DNA from 3 places in the Microbacterium resistens genome. Region 2 is predicted to be linked to each of the others. Evidence: predicted binding sites of a transcription regulator. Region 2 holds the regulator's gene; each other region holds the start of a gene.
What was found. The regulator LexA, encoded in region 2, represses DNA repair genes until DNA is damaged. The targets are predictions, from matches to a motif close to TCGAACANNTGTTCGA.

Region 1 (4,509 bases), 1.8 Mb from region 2:
CGTTCATCGTTGATGGCTAGATCAAGCTAACATAGTCAAGGTTGACTAGACAAGATTGAACGTCGATGTGAGCGCCCCACCTTCGCACGAGCTCAGGGCGTGCGACGAGTTCCCTCCCCAGTGGAACGATCTTTGTCTTATTGCACACCAGTTGCTTGGTGCCGAGCCCGGTGTCTTCATACAATCGGTTCAGGCGTTCGCCGTCGGCACTTGTCGGACGTCGTCTTTGCATTCCAAGGCCGGATCGCGACGCACCTCTCTGCTGCGGTCCGGCCACGCAGAGAGGATTCCCGGCGGCGGACGCCTCCCGCGCCCGTCGACCGCCTGTGGAGCCGGGGACCGCCCGCGCGAGGAGCCGCCTCCGAGTCAGAGGGTGACGGCGAGCAGGCGCGACGCCATGGCGCGCAGGATCTCCCGGTGCTCCTCGACACGGTCCTGGAACCCGATCAGGGCCCACAGATCGAAGCCGTCCTCGAGAGCCACGAGCGTCGACGCGATCCGGCGATGCGCCAGCCCCGGACGGAACACGCCCGTGGCGACGCCGAGGTCGATCGTCGCCTCGTACAGATCGATCTGCCGCTCCACCACGGCGCGGTGCAGGGACGCGCGTTCCGGATGGGTGCGCGCGTGGTCGATGTGCTCATAGATGAACCGCAGGGCTCCGTCGACCTTCTCGGGCACACCGGTGTCAATGAGCAGCCGCAACCGCTCCACCGGATCCGTGACCGTCATGATCGCCTGGCGCCGGAGGTCCACGTACTGCTCGATCACGCTCACGAGCGCTGCGCTGACGAGCGAGTCCATGTCCCCGTAGTGATAGATGACGGAGCCCGGGCTCACCCCGGCCTCCTCCGCGACCGCGCGGGCGCTCAGCGAGGACGCGTCACCGCGGGACACCACCCGGATGGCGGCTTCCAGCAGCTCCCGCCGTCGTCGCTCACTCGACACGGTCAACAACGATAGTCGTCGTCCCGATGTCCTGAGCCAGCCCGTCGAAGCGCGCAGGGTCGGTGCGACGCCAGCGGTTCGCCAGCAGGATGCCGGCGACGAAGAGGATCGGGGTCGGCAGGATCAGGGCGATGTTCTGCCAGGCCCCCTCCAGCCCGCTGATGATGGAGAAGTTCGCCACGATCGCGATCCAGGCGACCGTGAGGCCGAACGCGCCGATCGCCGGGGCGATCAGCACCCGCCACGGACTGTGTCCGCGGCGGTCCTTCGCGAAGTAGGCGACGACGGCGAGCGCCGCGACGGCCTGGGCGAAGATGATCGCCGCCACCCCGATCGCGTAGGCGATGAGACCGAAGACGAGGAACACGTCGGCGCCGGTGACCGCGACGACGATCAACGGCACCGCGGCGATGCAGGAGACCGTCAAGCTGGCCTTCGACGGCGATCCGTGGCGAGGGTGGACCTCGCCGAGGTACGCGGGAAGGACGCGATCGCGCCCGAGCGAGAAGATGTACCGCGCCGAGGAGTTGTGGAACGCGAGCACGCAGGCCAGGAAGCTCGTGACGACGAGGACCGCGATCACCTTCGCCGCCCAGTCGCCGAGATACGTGGTGGAGGCGATGAAGATCATGTCCTGGAAGTCGTCCTCCTGCGCCGCGAGGAGCACGCCGTCGACGCCGAACGCGACCGTGTAGATCCAGAACACGAACGAGTAGAAGGCGCCGAGGAACCCCACCGCGATGTAGGTCGCCAGCGGGACGGTCCGCTTCGGGCGCTTGGCCTCCTCGGCGTAGATCGCGGTCCCCTCGAACCCGACGAACGCCCCGAACCCGAGGACGAAGAGCGCCGCGGCGCCGGGGACGAACAGGAGCCCCGGCTGGTAGGAGCCGAGGGACATCGGCTCGGGGCCCCCGTTGACGAGCGCGGCGACGGACAGGATGACGAGGATCCCGACCTCGCCCGTGAGGATGACCGCGAGGACCCGCGCCCCCGCTTCGGCGCTGCGATGCCCGAGGAACGTGACCACGCCCCAGGCGAGCGCCGAGCCCACGAACCAGTGCACCTCGATCCCGAAGATCGTGCGCATGCCGATGGCCGTGAAGAAGCCGATGAAGCCGTAGAAGCTGCAGGTGAGGACGACGTAGGCGAAAGTCGTCACCGCGGCGACGCCGAGCCCGGCGGGCCGCCCGAACCCCTTGCCGACGTACGCGTAGAACGCCGCGGAGTTGGTGACGTGGCCGCTCATCGCCGTGAAGCCGAACGAGAAGCAGATCAGCACGACGGCGCACACGAGCATCGCCAGGGGGCCGCCGAGCCCGCCGAGGCGGTAGGACGTGGCGCCCGCGCTGGCGGCGACGGTGAGGGGAGCGGCGGCGGAGACCACCAGGCAGACGACGGCGAAGACGCCGAGCCTTCCACCGGGAAGCCTCTGCACCCCAGGGCGTGCGGTCTCAGGCTGGAGCTCGGTCATCGGAGGCCCTCTCGTTCCACGTCGGACGAATTTGAACACTCATTTAAATGAGTCGGAGAGCCGGTGTCAATGGTTTCCTGCGGGCGTCTGGCACATGCTGCACTTGCGTTCAATATCCATGCACGCCAAGAATGGACGCATGCAGCCAGCCCCTCCCTCCCCCCGCGCCCGCGACCTCGGTCTCCCGTTCGACGGACGCCCCGGCCCCGTCAACGCGATCACCGACGTGTCCGGCGTCGAGGTCGGCCACGTCACGCTCATCTCGGGGGACGGTCCCCTGCGCCGCGGCGAGGGACCGGTGCGCACGGGTGTCACGGCGGTGCTTCCCCGCGGGAAGGCGGCGCTGGACGCACCGTGCGCCGCAGGGACGGCGGTGCTCAACGGCAACGGCGAGCTCACCGGGCGCGCCTGGATCGACGAGTCGGGCCTGCTGGAGACGCCGATCATCACCACGTCCTCCCACGCGGTCGGCGCCTGCCACAGCGGCATGGACTCCTGGCTGGCCGATCATGCGCCGCGGCTCGCCAACCGGTGGATGCTGCCGGTCGTCGGAGAGACCTGGGACGGGTACCTGCACGACATCAACGGCGGGCACGTCCGCCCGGAGCACGCCCGGCGAGCGCTCGACGTCGCCGTCGGCGGGCGGGTCGGCGAGGGGAACGTCGGCGGCGGGACCGGGATGAACTGCTACGGGTTCAAGGGCGGGATCGGCACGGCCTCGCGCGTCGTGGACGTGCTCGGCGCGCCGCGCACCGTGGGGGTGCTGCTCCAGGCGAACTTCGGCGCCCGTCACGAGCTGCGGCTGCGCGGCATGGACCTCGGGCGAGGTTCGGCCGCGCCGTGCCCGATGGCGGCGGAGCCCTGGCTGGACGCCGATGACGCCCGCGTCGCCGCGGCGCCCGGTGCGGGCAGCGTCATCGCCGTGGTGGCCACGGATGCCCCGCTCCTCCCGTCGCAGTGCGCGGCGTTGGCCCGACGCGTTCCGCTGGGCCTGGCCAGGACCGGGACGACGGGCGGGCACTTCTCCGGCGACATCTTCCTGGCCTTCTCGACCGCGGACGCCGACGGGCTCCGCTCGTCGATGGGCGAGACACGCCCGGTGACGACCATCGCCGCGACGCCGTGGGGGGCGATCGACCCGCTGTACGCGGCCGTGGTCGAGGCGACGGAGGAGGCCGTGATGAATGCGCTGGTGGCGGCACGGGACATGGTCGGCCGTGACGGCCACGCGAGCTTCGCGCTCCCGCACGACGAGATCCGTGCCGCCGTGGCGGCCGCGCGGCCGGCCGACTGAAGCCGCACGCGCCGAACCGCGCGCGGCGGCTCAGAAGGAGGCGGCGACGGAGTTGCGGTGATAGTCGAAGATGATGCTCGTCCGGGTCGAGGCGACGCTGCTCTGCGCCGAGAGGTGATCGACGACGAACGCGCGCATCTGCTCGGAATCGGCGACCGCGATGTGGAGCAGGAAGTCGTCGTGACCCCCGAGGAAGAACATCTGGATCACTTGCGGCAGCGCACGGACGCGATCCTCGAAGGTGACGATGCTCTCGCGGCGGGCGCCGGGACGCAGCGTCACCCCGATGATCGCCTGAAGTCCGGCTCCCAGCAGCTTCTCGTCCACGCTGGCGTGGAAGCCGGTGATCACGCCCCGCTCCGTGAGCGACCGGAGTCGCGCGTGCGCGGTCGACGGCGCGATGCCCAGCCGCGCGGCGAGCTCGGCGTTCGTGATCCTCCCGTTCGTCGACACGAGGTCCACGATCCGCGCATCGACGGCATCCAGCGCGGGCGCCCGAAGAGGGTTCGGCGTCATTTCCCCAGAAGAGTCATCCATGCGAATGATTCTTCCGGATACGCTGCGTATGTCGAAGGTTCTGCGGAGAATGTGTACTCGTGCGCGTTTTCTTGCGATGCTATGCGACGACAAAATCGCCGTCAGGAGGATCGATGAGGATCGCTGTCCCCACCGAGGTCAAGAACAACGAGAACCGGGTCGCGCTCACGCCGGCCGGAGCCGACCGGCTCGTCCACGAGGGGCACCGGGTGCTGGTGCAGTCCGGGGCGGGACGGGGGTCGGGCATCGCCGACGACGC
Region 2 (4,509 bases):
AGAGCTCGGTGCCGCAGCCGTCTCCGCGTCGACGTCCACCTCGCTCCTGCACGTCCCGCACGATGTCGACGACGAGTCGAAGCTGGATGCCCGCCTGGTCTCGTGGCTCGCCTTCGCGGATCAGAAGGTTGCGCAGGTCGTCACGCTGGCGCAGGGCCTCGTCGAGGGACGCGGCGCCATCGCCGCGGAGCTGGACGCCGCCTCCACGGCCCTGGCGGACCGCCTCGGGGCTCCGGGCGTCCGGGACGGATCGGTGCGGGAGCGCACGGCGGCGCTGACCGCCGAGGACTTCTCCCGCGGCGACTACGAGACCCGCGTGGCCGCGCAGGAGGCCGCCCTGGATCTGCCGAGCCTGCCGCTGACGACGATCGGGTCCTTCCCCCAGACGGGCGAGATCCGCCGGGCCAGGGCGCGCTACCTCCGGGACGAGGTCACGAAGGAGGACTACGAGGACTTCCTGCGCGAGGAGATCCGCCGCGTCATCGACCTCCAGGAGGACCTCGGCCTCGACGTGCTCGTCCACGGGGAGCCGGAGCGCAACGACATGGTCCAGTACTTCGCCGAGCACCTCGACGGCTTCGACGTCACCGAGCACGGGTGGGTGCAGTCCTACGGCTCGCGCGCGACCCGTCCGTCGATCCTCTGGGGGGACGTCTCGCGCCCCGCGCCGATCACCGTCGACTGGTCCGCCTACGCACAGTCGCTCACGGCGAAGCCCGTCAAGGGGATGCTCACCGGACCGGTGACGATCCTCGCCTGGTCGTTCGTGCGCGACGACCAGCCGCTGGCCGAGACCGCGAACCAGGTGGCCCTGGCGCTGCGCGACGAGATCGCCGACCTCGAAGCAGCCGGGATCGGCGTCATCCAGGTGGACGAGCCGGCGCTGCGCGAGCTCCTGCCGCTGAAGAAGGACGATCAGCCGGCGTACCTGCGGTGGTCGGTGGACTCCTTCCGTCTGGCCACGGCCGGCGCCGCGCCGGCGACGCAGGTGCACACGCACCTCTGCTACTCCGAGTTCGGCGTGGTCATCGACGCGATCCGCGCCCTCGACGCCGACGTCACCTCGATCGAGGCCGCGCGCAGCCGCATGGAGGTCGTCGCGGACATCGCGGGCTCCGGATTCGATCACGGGATCGGTCCCGGCGTGTACGACATCCACTCGCCGCGCGTCCCCAGCGCGGACGAGGTCGAGGCCCTGCTGCGCCGCGCCGTCGCGGAGATCCCGGAGCGTCAGCTCTGGGTCAACCCGGACTGTGGGCTGAAGACCCGCGGCTACGAGGAGACCAACGCCTCCCTGCGCAACATCGTGGAGGCGACCCGTCGCGTCCGTGCCGAGGTCCCGGCCGCGGTCTGAGCGGTCACAGGAAGAGGCGCCCTCCCGCGGGAGGGCGCCTCTTCTCGCACCGGGCCGGCGCGCGGATTCAGACGGCGCGCAGGACCGCGACGACCTTGCCGAGCACCACGGCGTCGTCGCCGAGGATCGGCTCGAACGCGGAGTTGCGCGGGAGCAGCCACGTGTGCCCGTCGCGCTGGCGGAACGTCTTCACCGTCGCCTCGCCGTCCAGCATCGCCGCGACGATCTCGCCGTTGTCGGCGGTGTTCTGCGACCGCACGACGACCCAGTCGCCGTCGCAGATGGCCGCGTCGATCATGGACTCGCCGGACACCTTGAGCATGAACAGGTCGCCCTTGCCGACCAGCTGGCGCGGGAGCGGGAAGATCTCCTCCACCTGCTGCTCGGCCGTGATCGGGATGCCCGCGGCGATGCGGCCGACCAGCGGCACCAGGGCGGCGTCGCCCACGGACGGCGCCGTGTCCGCCGGGTTCTCGCCCGCGGTGCCGGGGAGGTCGATCAGCACCTCCATCGCCCGGGTCTTGCCCGGATCGCGCCGCAGGTAGCCGCTCAGCTCGAGCTGGCCGAGCTGGTGCGTGACGCTGGAGAGGGACTTGAGCCCCACGGCGTCGCCGATCTCGCGCATGCTCGGCGGGTAGCCGTGCCGCGCGATCGAGGTCTGGATCACCTCGAGGATCGCCATCTGCTTGGCGCTGAGGCTCTTGCGGCGTCGCGTGCGGGGGATGTCTGCGTCGGTCGTGGCGCCGTCGCTCATGGCTGATCCTCCAGGTGCTTGCGGGCGTCGGGACCCGAGGCGGATTCGAATGTCGGTGGTCCGTGATGGGCTTCCGATATCGAAACCGTATCCGAGTACTCGCCGGATGCGGAAGATCTGTTCGAGCGTGTCGGGATCCCGTCCGAAGGTTTTCTCGAAGAACGGTTGACAGATGTTCGAATTCGAAGATAGGTTCGGTACGTAGGTTCACCTCGACGGTGGACCAGACGTCGAGATCCCCGAAGGAGCAGACGACATGAGCAGCATCACCCTCACCCCGGCCCCGCGCACCCAGCTGCGTCTCACCGTCCGGGGTCGCCGCGTGCTGGCCGGTCTCGTCGCTGTCCCGGTCGCCGCGGCGATCGGCTTCGCGGTCCTCAGCGGCGGCTCCGCGCTCGCCTCGGGAGAGGCGTCCACGCCGGGGTCCTTCGCCACCGTGACCGTCATGCCGGGTGACACCCTGTGGTCCATCGCGGCCGAGGTCGCCCCGGAGTCCGATCCTCGTGACGTGGTGGACGCCATCGCTCGCCTCAACCTGGTGGATCCGGGCGCCCTGGTGGTCGGCGACGAGCTGTCGATCCCCGCGGAGTACGCGGCCGGCCGCTAGCCGGTCGCCGACTCAGGCCTCTGTCCGAAGCGTCATCTGGAGTCCCCGGCTCGGCTCCGCGCCTACGATGGTGAGGGTGACCGTCTCCCTCGATGACCTGCCGCTACGCGACGACCTCCGCGGCCTCCGCCCCTATGGTGCTCCGCAGGCTCCGCTTCCTGTCGCGCTGAACGTGAACGAGAACACGCATCCGGTCCCGGATGCGGTGGCCGACGACATCCTCGATGACATCGCCGTCGCGCTTCACGAGGTGAACCGGTACCCCGACCGGGAGTTCACGCCCCTGCGCGAGGCGTTCGCCTCCTACCTCGGGCACGATCTCGACGCCGCGAACATCTGGGCGGGGAACGGGTCGAACGAGGTGCTGCAGCACATCCTGCAGGCCTTCGCAGGACCCGGGCGCACCGTCTTCGGCTTCGCGCCGACGTACTCGATGTACCCGCTGCTCGCACAGGGGACCGGGGCGCGGTGGGTGGCGGGGGAGCGTCAGCCCGACTACACCGTCTCGGTCGACGACGCGGTCGCGCAGGTCGCGGCCGCCGATCCCGATGTCATCCTGCTGTGCGCGCCGAACAACCCCACCGGGACCCCCCTTCCGCTTGAGCTGATCGAGGCGGTGTACGAGGCGTCCCGCGGTGTCGTGGTGGTGGACGAGGCCTATCAGGAGTTCGCGCCGCACGAATCGCCGTCCGCGCTGACCCTGCTGCCGGGCCGGGAGCGCCTCGCGGTATCGCGGACGATGAGCAAGGCGTTCGCGTTCGCCGGCGCCCGGGTCGGGTATCTGGCCGCCGATCCCGCGTTCATCGACGCGCTGCGGCTCGTGCGCCTGCCGTACCACCTCAGCGGCCTCACGCAGGCGGCGGCGGTGGCCGCGCTGCGAAACGCCCCGACGATGCTCGCGATGGTCGACGAGATCGTGGTCCAGCGGGATCGGATCTCGGCGACACTCGAGGCTCTCGGGTACCGCCCGCACGAGTCCTGGACGAACTTCGTGCTCTTCGGCGGCGTCGCGGATCCGGCGGCCACGTGGCGGGCGCTGTACGACCGCGGCGTCCTCATCCGCGACGTCGGGATCCCCGGGCACCTGCGCGTCACCGCGGGGACGGAGGCCGAGACGACGGCGTTCCTGGACGCCCTGGCCTCGGTAGGATCGGCAGCATGACCGCCCGCACCGCCCGCCGCGACCGCGCGACCTCGGAGTCGACGGTGGAGGTCGAGCTGAACCTCGACGGCTCCGGCCGCAGCAGCATCGACACGTCCGTCCCGTTCTTCGACCACCTGCTGACGGCGTTCGCCAAGCACTCGCTGACGGACCTGGCCGTGCGCGCCTCCGGGGACACGCACATCGACGCGCACCACACCGTGGAGGACGTCTCGATCGTGCTCGGTCAGGCGATCCGCGAGGCGCTCGGCGACAAGAGCGGGATCTCCCGCTACGGCGACGCGCTCGTGCCGTTGGACGAGGCGCTCGCGCAGGCCGTCGTCGACATCTCGGGACGACCGTATCTGGTGCACGACGGCGAGCCGAGCGGGTTCGAACTGCACCTCATCGGCGGCCACTTCACGGGTTCGCTCGTGCGGCACTCCTTCGAGGCGATCACGTTCCACGCCGGACTCACCGTGCACGTGCGGGTGCTCGGCGGACGCGATCCGCACCACATCGCCGAGGCCGAGTTCAAAGCGTTCGCGCGGGCGTTCCGTCAGGCGAAGGCCGCCGATCCGCTCGTCGACGGCATCCCCTCGACGAAGGGCGCGCTGTGACGCGAGCCGGTGCCGCCCCTCGGGTCGTGGTCT
Region 3 (4,509 bases), 1.0 Mb from region 2:
GGTGACGAGCGTCACCGACAGCCGCGTGATCCTCGATGCCCCGGGCGCGGACAAGCTCATCGGACAGGGCGACGCCCTGTTCTCGCCGATGGGGTCCTCGAAGCCCTTCCGCCTCCAGGGGGCGTGGGTCGAGGAGAGCGAGATCGACGCCGTGGTCAAGCACGTCACCGGCCAGGCCCGCCCGGAGTACCGTCCGGACGTCCAGGAGGCCATCGAGACGAAGAAGAAGGAGGTCGACGAGGACATCGGCGACGACCTCGAGCTTCTCCTCGCGGCCGCCGAGCTCGTCGTGTCGACGCAGTTCGGCTCCACGTCCATGCTGCAGCGCAAGCTGCGTGTCGGTTTCGCGAAGGCCGGCCGCCTCATGGATCTTCTCGAATCGCGCGAGATCGTCGGCCCCTCCGAGGGCTCCAAGGCGCGCGACGTCCTCGTCACGGCCGAGCAGCTTCCCGGCGTCCTCGCGCGGCTCCGAGGCGACGAGCCGCCCGCCGCGCCGTCGGCGCCCGCGTCGGCGCCTGCGGCGGGAGCACCGGCGGCGGACGACCCGTACGGGGCCGATCCTCTGGAGGAGCAGTATCGCGACCTCCCGGTGGTGGAGTCGGAAGGCGACGAGGACGCCTGGGGCCTGACGGGACGCGACTGATGGCCATCCCGCGGCAGCTGCCCAACGCGATCACGGTGGCGCGCATCCCGCTCGCCGTCGTGTTCTTCGTGCTCCTGCTGATGGGCGGCACGGCGGGCCTTCACGACCTCGTCCTCCGGTGGATCGCCGGCGCGCTGTTCATCCTGGCGATCTCGACGGACTGGGTCGACGGGTTCCTGGCGCGCAAGTACGACATCGTCAGCGACTTCGGAAAGCTCTGGGACCCCATCGCGGACAAGCTGCTGACCGGTGCGGGATTCCTCGGGCTCGCGATCCTCGGCGAGGTGCCCTGGTGGATCGTCGTGGTCATCCTGGTGCGGGAGTGGGGGATCACGGTCCACCGTCTGGTGATCGCCAAGGAGCACGTCGTCGCGGCGGCGTGGATGGGCAAGGTCAAGACGGCCGTCCAGGGCGTCGCTCTCGGATGGGCGCTGCTGCCGCTCCACGTGCTCGTCGGGATGACGCCGTGGACGGTGGTCACCATGATCCTCATGGTCGTGGTGCTGGTGCTGACGGTGGCCAGCGGCATCGACTACGTCGTGGCCCAGGTGCGCGGCGCGCGGAGCGGGCGGACGGGGGAATGAGCACCGAGGCGCTGCTGGCGGAGCTTCGGCGGCGCGGGTGGACCGTGGCCGTCGCGGAGTCGCTGACCGGCGGAGCGCTCTGCGCCGAGCTCGTGTCGGTTCCCGGCGCCTCCGATGTCCTCCGCGGAGGAGTGGTCGCCTACGCGACTCCGATCAAGCACAGCGTCCTCGGCGTCGACGCAGCGCTCCTCGCCGCTCACGGGCCGGTGCACCCCGAGGTGGCGCGACAGATGGCCGACGGGGTGCGTTCGGCGCTGGCCGTCGACGGCCGCGCGGCGGATGTCGGCGTCTCGACGACCGGCGTCGCCGGGCCCACGCCGCAGGGCGGGCAGCCCGTGGGGACCGTGCACATCGGCGTGAGCATCGGCGAGCGGTCGACGAGTCGGGCGTTCCGGTTCGACGGCGACCGGGCCATGATCCGCACGGCGAGCGTCGAGGCGGCGATCGCGGTCGTCTCCGGCGTCCTTTCCGAAAGCGTGGAATAAGAGCGACGTCACCGAAGTTGAGTCCTGTGTGCTCACATTCAAAGCACAGGATGAAAAAGTAGATTCGATGACAACAGGTCGGGTTAGACTGACGATCCGTTCGGACGCGAGATCCGACACGGGCCTTGAGGAGAGGGGGTTCCGATGATCCTTGTACGACAGGAGATCGGCGACGTGCTGCGGGACTTCCGACTGCAGAAGGGTCGCACGCTGCGCCAGGTCGCGAGCAAGGCCTCGGTCGCCCTCGGTTACCTCAGCGAGGTCGAGCGCGGTCAGAAGGAGGCGTCGAGCGAGATCCTCGCCTCCGTGGCCGAGGCGCTCGACGTGCCCATCTCGACGATCATGCGCGAGGTGGGGGACCGCATCTCGGTGCTCGAGGGCATCCAGGTCTTCCCGGACGTCGTTCCGGACGACCTCGTGGCCTCGGTCGAGCCGGAGCTGTCGCTGCGCTGACCCCTCGGGGTCGGCGTATCGACGCGTGGAGCCCCTCCGCGTGCGAAGAAGCGAGTTCCTCCGCGCCGTCGACGGTGAGTTCGGAGCCCGGGCGACGGCGTTGCTGGACGACCTGGTCCTGACCACCCTCGGCACGCGCACGGCGTCCGAAGCGCTCGCGGCCGGCGTCCCGCCGCGGGAGATCTGGCTTGCACTGTGCGAGGAGACGGACGTTCCGGCGCACCGCCGCTACGGAGCAGGGCGTCAGGAGCCGAAGCGCTCCTGACGCCCACGTCGCGTTCTCGGCGTGTTCGATGACACGGCAGTCGATCGTCGGCGTGTCATCGAAGCTGTGTTCGAGAAACGGGTATCGTTCTGCACAGATGACAACGAGGTGTCGTTGTCCACGGATGGTCCCGGAGCCGACGCGAATGTCGGTGGCCCCGCATACCGTGGCAGACGGACCGAAGAGGTCATGCGCCTTGTCGGAGAGTCGCCCCAGCCGGGGCGGCCGCGACAGCCTACAGGCGGCAGTACGCGAGCAAGAAGGAGCATCCCATGCCATCACCCGCAGACCGCGAACGGGCCCTCGAGTCGGCCCTCGCTCAGATCGACAAGCAGTTCGGCAAGGGTTCGGTCATGCGACTGGGCAGCGACGAGCGTGCTCCCGTCGAGGTCATCCCGACCGGCTCCATCGCCCTCGACGTCGCCCTCGGCGTCGGTGGACTGCCGCGCGGCCGCATCATCGAGATCTACGGACCGGAGTCCTCCGGTAAGACCACTCTGACGCTGCACGCGATCGCCAACGTCCAGCGCGCCGGAGGCATCGCGGCGTTCGTCGATGCGGAGCACGCGCTCGACCCCGAGTACGCCAAGAAGCTCGGCGTCGACATCGACCAGCTGCTCGTCTCCCAGCCCGACACGGGCGAGCAGGCGCTGGAGATCGCCGACATGCTGATCCGCTCCGGCGCGATCGACCTCGTCGTCATCGACTCGGTCGCGGCCCTGGTTCCCCGGGCCGAGATCGAGGGCGAGATGGGCGACTCCCACGTGGGTCTGCAGGCTCGCCTGATGTCGCAGGCGCTGCGCAAGCTCACCGGTGGCCTGAACCAGACGAAGACCACGGCGATCTTCATCAACCAGCTCCGCGAGAAGATCGGCGTCTTCTTCGGCTCGCCGGAGACCACCGCGGGTGGTAAGGCGCTGAAGTTCTACGCCTCGGTACGTCTGGACATCCGCCGGATCGAGACGCTGAAGGACGGCAGCGAGGCGGTCGGGAACCGGACCCGCGTGAAGGTCGTGAAGAACAAGATGGCCCCGCCGTTCAAGCAGGCCGAGTTCGACATCCTGTACGGCACGGGCATCTCGCGCGAGGGCAGCCTCATCGATTTCGGGGTCGACCACGGCATCGTGAAGAAGTCCGGGGCCTGGTACACGTACGACGGCGATCAGCTCGGGCAGGGCAAGGAGAACGCCCGGAACTTCCTGATCAACAACCCGGACATCGCCGCCGCGATCGAGACGCAGATCAAGCAGAAGCTGGGCGTCGGCGGGGCAGCGGCTCCGGAGGCCGCGCCCGCGGACGAGCTGGCGCAGCGGCGTCCCGCCTGATCCGGAAGCGATGACCATGTCTCGACGCGACTCGATGAGTGCGGTGGGCCATGCATAGCGGGGGCGGGCCTTCGGAGGACGACCGGCTCGCTCCCGTCATCCCGTTGTTCGGCGGCGCCCGCCGACCGAACGCGGCGACGGCCGAGGAGCCGCAGAGGGCACCGAGCTCGCGACACCCCGCGCATCCGTCTCGTCGGTCGACGTCGGGGGAGTCGCCGCGGCCGCTCGCCGCGGACGAGCGGGCGGACCGCTTCTCCCGGAGAGATGCGACCGACGACGCTGGACCGGGGATCGAAGAGGCGACCGAGTACCTCGTGCGCCGGTTGAGGACCAAGCAACTCTCCAGCCGGGAAGCACGGGAGGCACTGCGTGAGCAGGGTGTCCCGGCGGACGACGCGGCGGATGTGATCGCCGAGTTCGAAGAGCGCGGCTACCTCAACGATGCGGCGCTGGCGGAGTACCTCGTGACCGCGGGGTCCCAGCGCAAGGGGCAGGGACGCGTCGCGATCGGTCGAACCCTCCAGCAACGCGGCATCCCTCGGGAGACCGCTGATGCGGCGCTGGCCGAGCTCGAGGACGACGACGCCGATCGCGCGCTGGAGTTCGCCCGGAGCAAGGCCGCATCGCTCGCGCGATACGACGAGGACACCGCGATGCGGCGCCTGGTCGGGCAGCTCGCGCGGCGTGGCTACGGCGGCGGTGTCGCGATGACGGCGGCCAGGACGGCACTGCGGGAGAACACCCGCTCCTCGGG

Region 1: K8F61_RS10580 (DmpA family aminopeptidase) is a predicted target of LexA. The motif match lies at 2,451-2,466, and genes of this name have one in related genera.
Region 3: recA (recombinase RecA) is a predicted target of LexA. The motif match lies at 2,489-2,504, and genes of this name have one in related genera.

The regions. Positions count from the first base shown of each region.
Region 1 is NZ_CP082781.1:2,209,468-2,213,976, forward strand. It holds gene K8F61_RS10570 (TetR/AcrR family transcriptional regulator) at 367-948, opposite strand; gene K8F61_RS10575 (APC family permease) at 938-2,419, opposite strand; gene K8F61_RS10580 (DmpA family aminopeptidase) at 2,559-3,713, shown strand; gene K8F61_RS10585 (Lrp/AsnC family transcriptional regulator) at 3,744-4,229, opposite strand; gene ald (alanine dehydrogenase) at 4,364-4,509, shown strand, end outside.
Region 2 is NZ_CP082781.1:364,843-369,351, forward strand. It holds gene metE (5-methyltetrahydropteroyltriglutamate--homocysteine S-methyltransferase) at 1-1,354, shown strand, start outside; gene lexA (transcriptional repressor LexA) at 1,422-2,108, opposite strand; gene K8F61_RS01710 (LysM peptidoglycan-binding domain-containing protein) at 2,365-2,715, shown strand; gene K8F61_RS01715 (histidinol-phosphate transaminase) at 2,783-3,877, shown strand; gene hisB (imidazoleglycerol-phosphate dehydratase HisB) at 3,874-4,476, shown strand; gene hisH (imidazole glycerol phosphate synthase subunit HisH) at 4,473-4,509, shown strand, end outside.
Region 3 is NZ_CP082781.1:1,393,359-1,397,867, reverse strand. It holds gene K8F61_RS06835 (FtsK/SpoIIIE family DNA translocase) at 1-643, shown strand, start outside; gene pgsA (CDP-diacylglycerol--glycerol-3-phosphate 3-phosphatidyltransferase) at 643-1,227, shown strand; gene K8F61_RS06825 (CinA family protein) at 1,224-1,712, shown strand; gene K8F61_RS06820 (helix-turn-helix domain-containing protein) at 1,857-2,165, shown strand; gene K8F61_RS06815 (DUF3046 domain-containing protein) at 2,206-2,430, shown strand; gene recA (recombinase RecA) at 2,703-3,755, shown strand; gene K8F61_RS06805 (regulatory protein RecX) at 3,806-4,509, shown strand, end outside.